DNA from 3 places in the Neobacillus sedimentimangrovi genome. Region 1 is predicted to be linked to each of the others. Evidence: riboswitches for the same ligand, from Rfam matches in the RefSeq annotation. Region 1 holds a riboswitch; each other region holds the start of a gene.
What was found. Region 1 has a riboswitch for S-adenosylmethionine ahead of GZA11_RS08495 (homoserine dehydrogenase). Riboswitches for the same ligand answer to the same signal wherever they lie in the genome.
Positions count from the first base shown of each region.

Region 2: linked by a shared signal. The riboswitch ahead of GZA11_RS09740 (methionine biosynthesis PLP-dependent protein) and the one ahead of GZA11_RS08495 (homoserine dehydrogenase) in region 1 are both predicted to bind S-adenosylmethionine.
Region 3: linked by a shared signal. The riboswitch ahead of mtnW (2,3-diketo-5-methylthiopentyl-1-phosphate enolase) and the one ahead of GZA11_RS08495 (homoserine dehydrogenase) in region 1 are both predicted to bind S-adenosylmethionine.

Region 1 is NZ_JAAFZF010000019.1:25,723-29,996, forward strand. Features, by position in the region: gene recX (recombination regulator RecX) at 1-629, opposite strand, end outside; gene GZA11_RS08485 (YfhE family protein) at 825-953, shown strand; gene GZA11_RS08490 (YfhD family protein) at 1,061-1,249, shown strand; gene GZA11_RS08495 (homoserine dehydrogenase) at 1,294-2,523, opposite strand; SAM riboswitch class I at 2,589-2,697, opposite strand; gene GZA11_RS08500 (GNAT family N-acetyltransferase) at 2,958-3,629, opposite strand; gene GZA11_RS08505 (carbon-nitrogen hydrolase family protein) at 3,672-4,274, opposite strand, start outside.
Region 2 is NZ_JAAFZF010000025.1:9,254-13,527, forward strand. Features, by position in the region: gene GZA11_RS09730 (bifunctional homocysteine S-methyltransferase/methylenetetrahydrofolate reductase) at 1-235, opposite strand, end outside; gene metC (cystathionine beta-lyase) at 238-1,425, opposite strand; gene GZA11_RS09740 (methionine biosynthesis PLP-dependent protein) at 1,425-2,537, opposite strand; SAM riboswitch class I at 2,679-2,793, opposite strand; gene GZA11_RS09745 (lactonase family protein) at 2,916-3,965, opposite strand.
Region 3 is NZ_JAAFZF010000039.1:21,775-26,048, forward strand. Features, by position in the region: gene mtnK (S-methyl-5-thioribose kinase) at 1-835, opposite strand, end outside; SAM riboswitch class I at 948-1,103, opposite strand; gene GZA11_RS12385 (pyridoxal phosphate-dependent aminotransferase) at 1,277-2,455, shown strand; SAM riboswitch class I at 2,537-2,645, shown strand; gene mtnW (2,3-diketo-5-methylthiopentyl-1-phosphate enolase) at 2,722-3,936, shown strand; gene GZA11_RS12395 (2-hydroxy-3-keto-5-methylthiopentenyl-1-phosphate phosphatase) at 3,933-4,274, shown strand, end outside.

The DNA of each region.
Region 1 (4,274 bases):
TCCATATCATCTATCACAATGTGGATGACCTCGTATGGATACCCTTTTCTTAACAACATTTGCTCAAGTTTTTGCTTTTGAATGCGAAATGATTCTTTCAAATTTTTTTTGAAAAACTTTTCACTGATTTTTGATACTTTTTCAATTTGCTGCTCTTGAGGAAACTCGTCAAGTGCCTGATTAATCAAGGCTTCAGAGATTCCTTTTTCCTTTAATTCCATCTTGATTACCTCTGGACCTTTATCAGTCGTGTTAACCTGTGTCCGAACATAGGCAGCAGCAAATTCACAGTCGTTTAAATATTTTTGTTCAGAAAGTTTCAGTAATACTTCATTTATTACCGGCTCATCCACCTCTTTTGAAATAAGGTAATCCCGCACTTCTTTTTCCGATCTCATTCTCCTCGCCAAGTAATGGACAGCTAAATTGTATGCCTTACGGATATCATCTTGATACTGAATTTCCATTAATGAAAACTCATCAATTTCCATTCCTTTTTTTAGATGAAATTTTATTAAAACATCACTATCTACACTAAATGCAAATTCTTCTCCTTGACCGGAATCCATATAAATATTGAACCGGTCTTTATTTTTCTGCTGTGTGGTGATTTTTGTAATGATTCCCATATCCCTTCACCTCACCTCTACTTTACCATTGAGTACATTTGTTATGAAGGAAAAAGATATTGGTATTCCATTGACCCTTAACTTATTAAATATATTTCCTAAAATACGGTATCATTCCATTTTTAAAAGGTAAAAATGGAGATGGGTACATTATGTACCATTTTACTTATTAAAATAATGGAAAGGATGATCAAATTGTCGGAAAAAAAGAAAAGAAATAGAGATCGTGAAAGAAGCCATTTAACAAGTATGCAAGAAGTTACATACGGCCATGAATTTAAAATGGCTGACAGAGCAGGCGGGTATTTAAAAAATAAAAGGTAATACCCAAACTGATTAATTTTTTCCATTAATCGACCCCATCCAAATTGTAAAAGCTAGTAAAGGGAGCATATTAAGCTCCACTAGTCACATTTGAAAGGGGTATTTTAATGGGCCGCTCAAGAGGACAAAAAACTCGTGATCGTAATAAAGCTTCACTCCCACAAGTTCCTAAAAACATGAAATCTGACGGAAATGATGTAGAATTCTCTAAAGAAATGGCAGATGGAGCTGACCTTGAGGCACTTTCCCGGGCCAATGCCGCCAACCAACGTGTCAATGCACGCAGAAAAAAATAATGGTGAAAAGAGTAAATGAAGCAGGTTTTTACCTGCTTCTTATTTTAATTAACTGTCACAGATTCCTTGGAAACGATTTTGGATTGAAACTCTCCTTCGATGGAAAAATAACGAATAGCGGTTTGTTGCTTTTCAAGGTGATTTAGATCATCCTTAGACGCTTTAACGACAAAAATCCCTTCCCCAATTTCTTCTTCAAGGCTAATGAATGGAGGGCAATTATATGGTATTAATCCTTGTACAAGCCAATATTTTATTTTTTTATGCTGTTTTGGAAGTACAGAAGAAGTTTTCACAGTTAGCTTCTTGGAGGATGACGATTGACAAACATAAACAAGATCTTCGATTACTGCACTTGCGGTTGGGAACATCCCAGCACCTGGACCTTGAAGTGTAATCCGTCCTACCAGATCGGAATGCACGGCTACTGCATTTTCTATCCCTTCCACATGATAAAAAGGGTGCTCACTTCCTACTAGAACAGGTTTAACCGATGCTTTAACTTGATTTCCCTCATTGATTAGGCTGGCAATATGTTTAAACTTCAATCCAATTTTTCCGGCAGTTTCCATCAATTCACTTGTTATGGAAGTGATTCCTTCTCGCTCAACTTCATCCCACTCAGGTTCCACTCCAAAGGCGATTTGGCTTAGAATCATTGTTTTATAAAATGCATCAAAGCCTTCAACATCATTCGTAGGATTCGCTTCTGCATAACCATTTTCCTGCGCCTGCAACAAACTTTCTTCAAACGACTGTTTTTTCTCTCTCATTTCTGTAAGAATAAAATTTGATGTACCATTTAAAATCCCTTCAATCTGCTGGACACGGTTAATTTTTAATAACTGTCTCAACGTTTGAATGACTGGTATTCCTCCGGCTACCGTTGCCTCGAATCCAACAGATACACTATTCTTTTCCGCCAGCTCAAGTAGCTCTTTTCCATGATGGGCGAACATTTCCTTATTAGCTGTAATCACGTGGCAGCCCCGCTGAATGACATTTTTCAAATATGTAAAAGCAGGTTCCTTATCGACAATTGCTTCAACAACCACATCCAGTTGAGGCAGTTGAAGGATTTCTTCAAAATTGGTAGTAACAAAAACTTCATCATGAATATTTCTTTTTCGATCTTTGTTTTTAATTAGAATAGCCGCTACTTCGACCTTTTTTCCTAAAACAGCTGACAGCTCATCAGAATGAGATTGAATGGTCCGATAAACTCCTTCACCAACCGTACCAAATCCGAGTATTGCCACTTTAATTACAGACATTTTCTCTTCCACCCCTTTACTAAAATGAAAAACCCTCTTCATAAGAAGAGGGCTTTTGTTTCCTCCTCTTATCTTTCAGGTAATAAACCTGCAGGAATTAGCACCTTTTCAAGGAATACCTTGAAGGTTGCCGGGCTTCATTGGGCCTAGTCCCTCCGCCACTCTGGATAAGAGTTATATTTCACTATTCATTATTTTCCAACATATTAATAACAATAATAGTCAACTATACTAAGGATGTCAATATTTCTCTTTTCAGAATAATCAATAAAACTTGTAAGAATTGATAAATTAGTACAAGTACACTAGGGTGAAAAGCATTTAAACTCCTGCGCAAATTCTGGTCAGGGATAAACCGCAGGCTAAATCACTTAGAAAATTCTCCAGTCCTCAAAAAACGAAGAACGTGGAGTAAAAATGATCTGTAAAGTATATCACTGTCTATTTTTAAAAGGGTTTTTCCATTCCATAAGAACCGCATAATTACAAGATTCTTCATCCTCGAGATAATCTTTGGCAATCCCAAGAGGAACTCTCCCGCATCGGAGTAGAAACGTGATAACAGGATCCTTTAACTGCCCGCTAATAATGGCTTGCAAATAGGCTTCTGGTGACATTTGATCAGCCACTTTATGGTAGCCTGGCATACGCCCTCCTCCGAGCAATCGATCATACCCTTTTTCAATTACGACATGGTACATAGCCTGCATCATTAATTTTCCTAGCCCAAGTTTGCGATACTTGGGACGAACACTAATGTCGACAATATATAAAGTATTACCGTTAGGGTCATGATTGCGAATATAACCGTGGTCAGTGATCTCTCCCCACGTATGGGCAGCATCATTTGGATCAAAGTCTACGCAAAGTCCGGTAAGTGACCCAGCTAATTCCCCATTGATCTCAACACATAAAGCTCCTTCTGGAAAAAGAGTAACATGATTGGTTAATTGCTCTTTGTTCCACCACAATTCCGATGGAAAAGGAGGTGGAAAACATTCGGACTGGATTTCAATAAGCTGATCAAAGTCGTCTTTCGTATAATTGCGAATACAAACTGGAATCGGACGATCTTGGTCAAAAACATACAATTCACTGTGATACACTTTACCAACCCCTCCATAAAACTATTTATAGTTCTTCTTTTTTTATTTCCAATCAGTGTACAGATCGGTTCTACGGTCGCGCCATGTCGTGACAGAACCACGCTCGCGAACTTCATATAATAATTGAAGGTCAAGGTCTGCGGTTACGATCATGTCATTATTGATTTCCCCTTGTACCTGTATGCCCTGCGGAGGGAATGGAATATCATTCGGTGTGATAACAGCAGCCTGCGCAAAATTAGCTCGCATAAAATCAACGGTTGGCAATGAGCCGACTGTTCCTGTTAGAACCACATATACCTGATTTTCAATTGCCCGAGCATGGCAGGTGTACCGGACTCGGTGGAACCCGTGGCGATCATCGGTACAAGATGGACAGAAAATAACGTCTGCTCCTTTTGCCTTGGCCATACGGACGATTTCTGGAAATTCAATATCATAGCAAGTTAGAATGGCTATTTTTCCTTTTTCCGTTTCAAAAATTTGAAACGAATCTCCTTTGGCCATATTCCATTCGTTAACTTCGGTTGGAGTAATATGAAGTTTGGCCTGCTCGCCAATTCTGCCATCTGGATAAAATAAATGTGCTGTGTTATATAACTTGCCGTTTTTTTCTAAAACATGAGTTCCGGCAATAATATGCAT
Region 2 (4,274 bases), on a different contig from region 1:
TTACAGAATCCTCTAGCCCGTAACGGCTAAGCTTTAAATAGTTTGCTGCATACGTATTGGTTTGGATCACATCAGCACCAGCATTTATGTAGGCTTGGTGGATATGTTGAATTTGCTCGGGATGGGAGAGGTTTAACTCCTCAAAGCAGCAGTCTGTTCCGTATGAATAGAGCAGTGTTCCCATGGCTCCATCAGCGATTAAGATTTGATTTTTTAATTTTTCTAAAAAGCTCATGGTCATTCTCCTTGCTGCAGCACTAATTTTTTCTGTTGCACCTGTTCGAGTGCCTGGGAAAAATCTCTAATTAAATCAGCTGGATTTTCAAGCCCGACAGACAAGCGCAGAAGACTGTTTTTAATTCCACGTTTTTCCCTTTCCGCCTGCGGCATGGCCGCATGTGACATCTTTGCAGGGTAGGATAAAATTGACTCCACTGCTCCTAGACTAACTGCAAATACAGGTAGCTTCACACTTTCGACAAAGGTGCGGACAGCTTCTTCATCGACAAGTTCGAAAGAAAGGACCGCACCGGCTCCTTGAGTTTGTACATCCAGCAATTCTCTCTGCGGATGATTAGGAAGTCCGGGATAAAACACGTTTTTAACAAGCGGATGTTTCTCTAGGAAACTCGCAATTTGCAACGCTGATTTCTGAGAGTGTTCAAGTCGAACATGAAGAGTTTTTAAACCTCTTAAAACGAGCCATGCATCCTGTACACCAAGAACTGCGCCGAAGGAATTTTGTAAAAATCCAAGCCGATTGGCTAAACCTTTATCTTTGACAACAGCAAGTCCTGCCACTACATCACTGTGTCCGGATAAAAACTTTGTTGCACTGTGAAGTACCACATCAGCCCCAAGTTCCAAAGGTTTTTGCAAGGCGGGGGTTTGGAAGGTATTATCGACAAATGTCAGTGCACCAATTTCCTTTGCCATTTGGCTGATAGCTTTTATATCTGTCACCTTTAACAAAGGATTGGACGGGGTTTCAACATAAAATGCTTTCGTATTAGGCTTAATCGCTTGTTTAACATGATCTAAATCTGTCATGTCAACAAAAGAATGCTCAATCCCTAATCTAGAAAGCACTTCTGTAACCATTCGATAAGTTCCGCCATACACATCTTCGGTAATGACGACATGATCACCGGCAGACAGTAATAGGAAAGCCGTTGAAATGGCTGCCATACCGGAAGAAAATGCAAAGCCTTTCACCCCGCACTCCAATTCCGCAATAACCTCTTCTAGCGCTTCGCGGGTTGGATTTAAACTTCGGGCATAATCATATTTACCAAATTGGTCGATATCAAATTGATGAAAGGTGGAGGCGTGCTGAATCGGTACACTGACAGCTCCTGTCACAGAGTCCACTTTATGTCGGTTATGAAGAAGCTTTGTTTCAAAACAATACTCTTCCAATTCCATTAAACAATCACTCCTTTGTTAATTTTGGCAAAGGCTTGCTTTAGGTCGTGAATTAAATCCTCTACATTCTCAATTCCTACAGAAAAACGAAGCAGGCGATTACAAACACCTTTTTCAATTCGAATTTCTTCAGGAATATCTGCATGGGTCTGTGTGGCTGGATACGTGATAAAACTTTCCGTACCGCCAAGACTTTCGGCAAACGAAATCAGCTTTAAATTTTTCAAAAATGGATTAACCCAAGTTTCGTCTTTTATTCGGAAGGAAACCATACCACCACGGCCAGGGTAAAGAACATCTGTAACGGCATCATGTTGAGACAAATATTCCACGATTGCCTTTGCATTTTTTTCATGTCGTTCCATTCGTAGTGCTAAAGTTTTCATTCCACGCATTAATAACCATGAATCAAACGGGCTTAATACACCTCCGGCCCCATTATGATAAAGGGCTAATTGTTCACATAATTCTTTTCCTTTTGCGATGATAAGGCCGGCAAGGACATCGTTATGACCGCCCAAATATTTTGTCGCACTATGAATGACGATATCGGCGCCAAGCTTAATAGGCTGCTGTAAAAGTGGGGTATAGAACGTATTGTCGACAATCAGCAAAATACCATGTTTCTTCGCGATGTCGGCAATAGCAGCAATATCGGCTTCCTGCATGAGGGGGTTGGTAGGAGTCTCGAGAAAGATGGCCTTGGTTTGAGGGGTAATCTTTCTTTCAATTTCCTCCGGACAACCTGTATTGACATATTGACATCGTAATCCCCATTTTTTATAGCCTTTTTCTAAAAGCCGGTAAGTACCTCCGTATAAATCTTCACTGACCAACCATTCATCCCTGGATTGGAATAGAGAAAGGATGGTAAAAATCGCTGCCATGCCAGAGCTACACGCAAACCCTTGATCGCCGCCTTCCAAATCAGCAATGGTCTTTTCAAGGAGCTGGCGTGTTGGATTCCCTGTCCGAATATAGTCAAATCCTGTTGATTGTCCGATACCTTCATGTCGATAGGCGGTTGAAAAATATACAGGAGGATTCACCGTTCCTGTTGCTGTTTCACTTCTGTTTCCGATTTGTGCCAGTTTTGTATCAATTTTGTACATTACACACACTCCTTGTCTTGAAAAAATAGATTGGATATTTTTCAGCTTTAACGCGGTATGGGGATAAAGCTTGTTGATAAAAAAGAAAAAAGCCTTCTATAAGAAGAAGACTTTTGTTCGTACGAAACCATAAGGTCATTCTTCTTATCTCGCAAATTAACATTAATTTGCAGGAATTAGCACCTTTTCAATGGATCATCCATTGAAGGTTGCTGAGGTGTCATCGGGCCTTTCCCTCAACCTCTCTTGATAAGAACTATCAATATTTAAACTTTTTATAAAATTTACTATACTTTTCCTGCTTAGTCAATTCATTTTTATCTGAAAAGTTTGGAACAAATTTCTACAAATGAAAAAAAGCAGGGTTAACCCTGCTTTTTAAACATGTAAAAACTTCACACAAACTGGATGAGGAACGGTGATATCAGATTGAATCAATGAAAGTCGTCCAGAAAATTCATCTCTGGCGAATAAAACGAGATTGCTTGATTCTTGGTTAGAAGCAACGATAAATTTTTCAGAAGGATCCAATGAAAAATCTCGAGGCCAGTCTCCCTCTGTAGAAGTATGCTCGACAAAGGTCAGCTCTCCAGTAGTTCCATTAACACTAAATACCGCAATACTATTATGTCCGCGATTTCCTGCATAGACAAAACGACCATCGGAAGAAATATGAATCGCACTGCCCTGGTTATTTTCTTTGAAATCAGCAGGAAGAGTGGAAATATATTGCTTTTCGGTAAAATGGCCGTTTTCTGGATTATAGGTTAAGACAATAACTTCGGAACTGAATTCTGTCATGATGTAAGCAAACTTACCATTTGGGTGGAAGGTCAAGTGTCGCGGTCCACTGCCGGCTTTTAATGGATGTAGTTTGACCTTCGTCAATGTTCCGTCTTCGTTTATTTTGTATGTAATAAGAGCATCAATACCCAGCTCCACCACCACTACATATTTTTCATCAGGTGTTAATCCAGCATAATGGGTATGGGCCTTTTCCTGTCTTGGATCTGGACCACTGCCTTCATGTTGAATGATGGAAGCAGCAGGCAGAAGAGAGCCATCTTGATGAAGGAGATGGGATTCCACTGTTCCCCTATGGTAATTACCGCTGAATACATATTTGTTTTGGCTGTCAATACTTACATGACAGGGAGGAGCTCCGGCACTTACTTGGCTATTGATAGCAGTTAATTTTCCATTTTCACCAATGGAAAAAGCCTTTAATCCACCTTCTTCACCATCTTTTACTACAGAGTAAAGATAGCGATTGTCTTTACTAATGGCTAAATAGGTAGGGTTAAAGAGCTCTGCAGCCACCTCGATATTTTCAATTTTTCCTTCTTTCGTATTCAAGGTAAAAGAATAGATTCCTTTGCTGTCACCCTTTGTATACGTTCCAATGTAGCCAATGTATTTTTTATTCATGGTTCATTCTCCTTAGAAAGTAATCGAAGTTATTTTAACAAAAAATGCTCAATACTATAATAGATTAAACTTGCTTGAGACTCACTTGATGATAAATCTTGTTCTCCTTTATAAAAATGTTACAACGGTATAAGCTGATACTTCTAAAACAGTAGAAAATTAGGTTTTTCCGTTTTTTCGATAGTCATATGGCCTATTTCATCATTATAACTATTTTTTTCTTGATGCAAATTCCCGTCTACGATAATGTCCTTTTCTATACACTAACATTTTATTCTTTTTTATAAAAGCTCTAAGATAGTATAAACT
Region 3 (4,274 bases), on a different contig from region 1:
TTTCATTCACAATGACTTGGAACAACAGGTTGGCAAAAACCTGGCCAATATCGAAACCAGCTGGTCCATAGAAGGCGAATTCAGGATCAATTATTTTTGTTTGTTGATTATCAGCAAACATGCTTCCTGTATGCAAATCACCGTGAAGGAGAACTTCTGCGTCAGTTAAAAAGATTTTTTTCAACACGTTAACATGAAACTTTAACTCCTCATCCTTCCATAGTTCTTCTACTGCAGGCCGCAAACCTTCCTCAAATTCATTTGTTTCCGCATCAAAGTAAGGATCCGTAAAAATTAGGTCTTCGGTAATTTTACAAAGCTCGGGATTAATAAATTTTTGAACTTGTTCCTTTTTAGCCCCAGAACCAAGACCGTAATCGGATGTAAAAAATAAAGTTTTGGCTAAATATTCACCAAGGTGTAAAGAGATAAGCGGAAAAGTCTCACCTTGGATAAATCCTTTACGGGCAATTGATAAGTGAGAAAGGTCTTCCATTACAGTAATGGCTAATTGATCATCTGTGTAATATACCTTTGGAACATAATCCGGAGCAATTTGTCCAAAAGTTTTTAAGGCATCAGCTTCAATTTTTGCCCGATGAAGGGTTAGTGGCCAACTTTCACCTACAACCTTTGCGTATGGCAGGGCTTGTTTAATGATGATACTTTGGTTATGTTTTTGATCGACAATATGAAAAACTAGATTGAGGTTTCCGTCACCAATTTCCTTGCAGGTTAAATCAGCATCTTCAGGAAATAGCTTTAAATCTAAAGCCTTTTTAATTGCAGTTTTTTCGTTTAATGGTTGATAGATTAATGGATTTAAAACGGTCATCAATATTACCTCCTTAGTTTGAGGAAAATTCCATGCGAACTCAATTACAAACCAAATAAAAAGCCTCTTTCTGATTGAAAGAGGCTGCGAAGACGATATTTGTCTGTCGTACCTCTTATCTTTCAGAAAGATTAACTTTCTGTTGGAATTAGCACCGTGCCTTACAGGATATCCTGGCGCGGAAGAAAAGCGCCCCATTTCACAATGGTATTACGGTCGGTTGCTGGGCTTCAATGGGCCAAATCCCTCAGCCAGCTCTTGATAAGAGTAGTTATTTTATAAAATTTTATCGATTCTTAAAAAATATATCAGTTCAATTGTGTAGATGTCAATCATTTTCGAAAATTATTTATTTTCCCTTTACAATTCCTAATAAAAGTTTTAATATTGTTAGCTAGTATTCTAGTGAAAATTGAATCAAGGTAAAGTAGGTGAGAGAAATTGAAACAGTTTCCACGATCAGATTTATTAAATCGCCTTCCGAAACAATTTTTTGCATCCCTTGTTAAAAAAGCAGGTCAATATATAGAAAAAGGCTTTGATGTAATTAATCTGGGACAGGGAAATCCTGATCAACCAACACCAGACCATATTGTTTCCAAACTTCAGGAGGCAGCAACTAATCCCATAAATCATAAATATTCCCCATTTCAAGGGTTTGGATATTTAAAGCAAGCTGTTGCCGATTTTTATCAAAGGGAATATGGAGTTAAGATTCATCCTGAAAAAGAAGTTGCCATATTATTCGGAGGTAAGGCTGGATTAGTTGAACTTCCCCAATGTTTATTAAATCCTGGAGATAATGTACTAGTTCCAGATCCCGGTTATCCTGATTATTGGTCAGGAGTGGCCATGGCAAAAGCAGAAATGGTTACCATGCCGTTAAAAGAAGAAAATCAATTTTTGCCAAAATACGATGAAATTGCTGATGATGTATTGGAAAAGGCAAAACTAATGTTCCTCAATTATCCAAATAATCCAACAGGGGTAATTGCTACACCCGATTTTTTCGCGGAAACCGTTGAACTGGCAGAAAAATATGATATATGCATTGTCCATGACTTTGCCTATGGAGCAATTGGATTTGATGGTGTAAAACCGACAAGCTTCCTCCAAACAAAAGGGGCAAAAGAAGTGGGCATTGAAATTTACACCTTATCTAAAACATATAATATGGCTGGATGGCGTGTTGCTTTTGCAGTAGGTAATGAAAGTGTTATTTCTTCACTGGAACTGTTACAGGACCACCTTTATGTCAGTTTGTTTGGTGCTGTTCAAGAGGCAGCAGCAATGGCGCTGACAGGACCTCAAGATTGTGTGAGGGAATTGAATCAAATGTATGAACGGAGGAGGAATGTCCTCATTGAAGGCCTCCGGTCCATTGGTTGGAATGTTACCGCTCCTAAAGGTTCATTTTTTGCTTGGTTAAAAGTACCGCAGGGCTTTACTTCCGAGGAGTTTGCAAATTTTCTTTTGGAAAAAGCCCATATCATAGTAGCGCCCGGAATTGGATTTGGTACTTATGGAGAAGGCTATGTCCGAGTTGGCTTATTATCTTCTGAAGAACGCTTGAAAGAGGCTGTCAGAAGAATAAGCAGTTTAGAAATTTTTAAAAAATAGGTTGACAATATTTTGTTTTCTTGGGATAATCCAAAATAAGTTAATTCACTTGAAAACAATAAATACGGAAAAATAATCATTTTCTTATCAAGAGCAGGCGGAGGGACTAGCCCAATGAAGCCCGGCAACCGACCTTACCCATTGTAAGGCACGGTGCTAATTCTTGCAGCGGGAAGCTGAAAGATGAGAAGATGTTAGTAATGTCTGCTAACCTCTTCTTTTCGAAGAGGTTTTTTTATTGCAGAAAATGAAAAGGAAGTGTCATAATGTCTGAATTAATTGCTACTTATCTACTACATGATGAAAAAAATCCAGACAAGAAAGCGGAAGATATTGCCTTAGGACTGACAGTCGGTTCTTGGACGAAACTTCCTGAACTTGAACAAAACCAATTGCGTAAGCACAAAGGTCGAGTGGTATCGATTGAGGGTTTACCTTCGGAACAGGATAATCAAACATTAATCCGAATTGCCTACCCGACAATCAATTTTTCTAGTGACCTACCTGCAATCTTAACAACGGTTTTTGGGAAACTTTCCCTAGATGGAAAAATAAAATTAATAGATTTACAATTCGATGATCTTTTAAAAAGTCAATTTCCAGGTCCAAGGTTTGGAATTGAAGGGATTCGTAAGAAATTAAATGTGTTTGATAGACCATTGGTAATGAGTATTTTTAAAGGTGTGCTTGGTAAGGATATTCATTTTTTGACTGAACAGCTAAAAGAGCAGGCCCTAGGTGGGATTGATCTGGTAAAGGACGATGAAATTTTGTTTGAAAATGAATTGACACCTTTTGAAAAACGTATCTTTAATGGGAAAAGGGCCCTTCAGGAAGTCTATGAAGAAACGGGACATCGTACTCTTTATGCCGTTAATTTGACTGGAAGAACGTATCAACTTAGAGATAAAGCGAGAAAAGCAGCTGAAATTGGTGCGGATGTGCTCCTTTTCAATGTTTTCACTTATGGTCTCGATGTCCTTCAAGAGTTGAGAGAAGATGAGGAAATTGCTTTGCCAATTATGGCACACCCGTCTTTTAGCGGAGCGTTCACTTCTTCTCCTATTTATGGTATCTCCCATTCTCTTTTATTAGGTAAACTTTTACGCTATGCAGGAGCAGATTTTTCATTGTTCCCATCGCCTTATGGAACAGTGGCACTGGAAAAAGACTCTGCCATTGCTATTGCCAGTGAATTAACAAAGCAAGATACACTTAAAACGTCATTTCCTGTTCCATCGGCAGGTATACATCCAGGATTAGTTCCACTATTAATCAAGGATTTTGGAATTGATTCTGTTATTAATGCAGGCGGAGGAGTTCATGGCCATCCGGATGGGGCTCGAGGAGGAGGTCTGGCATTTAGGCAGGCTATTGATACCATACTTCAGGGAAAACTGCTTGCTGAAGGGGCCGAATACTATCCGGAATTAAAAAAAGCTTTGCAACTATGGGGAAATGTTGAGGTGGCTATATCATGACAAAGCCAGTGATTTATTGTGATTTTGATGGAACGATTACCGAAAGTGATAATATAATTGCGATAATGAAAAAATTTGCTCCGCCTGAGTGGGTCGAAATAAAAGACCAAATACTCTCGCAGCAAATTTCCATATGTGAAGGTGTTGGTAAGCTTTTTTCACTCCTACCAAGTAGTATGAAGGAGGAGATCACGACTTTCGCCATTGAAAATGCAAAGATTCGTCCAGGTTTTAAAGAATTAGTTCAATTTGCCCGTGAGGAAAACATCCCGTTTTACATCGTCAGCGGTGGTATTGACTTTTTCGTTAATCCCATTTTGAAGGACTATGGTCCTTTT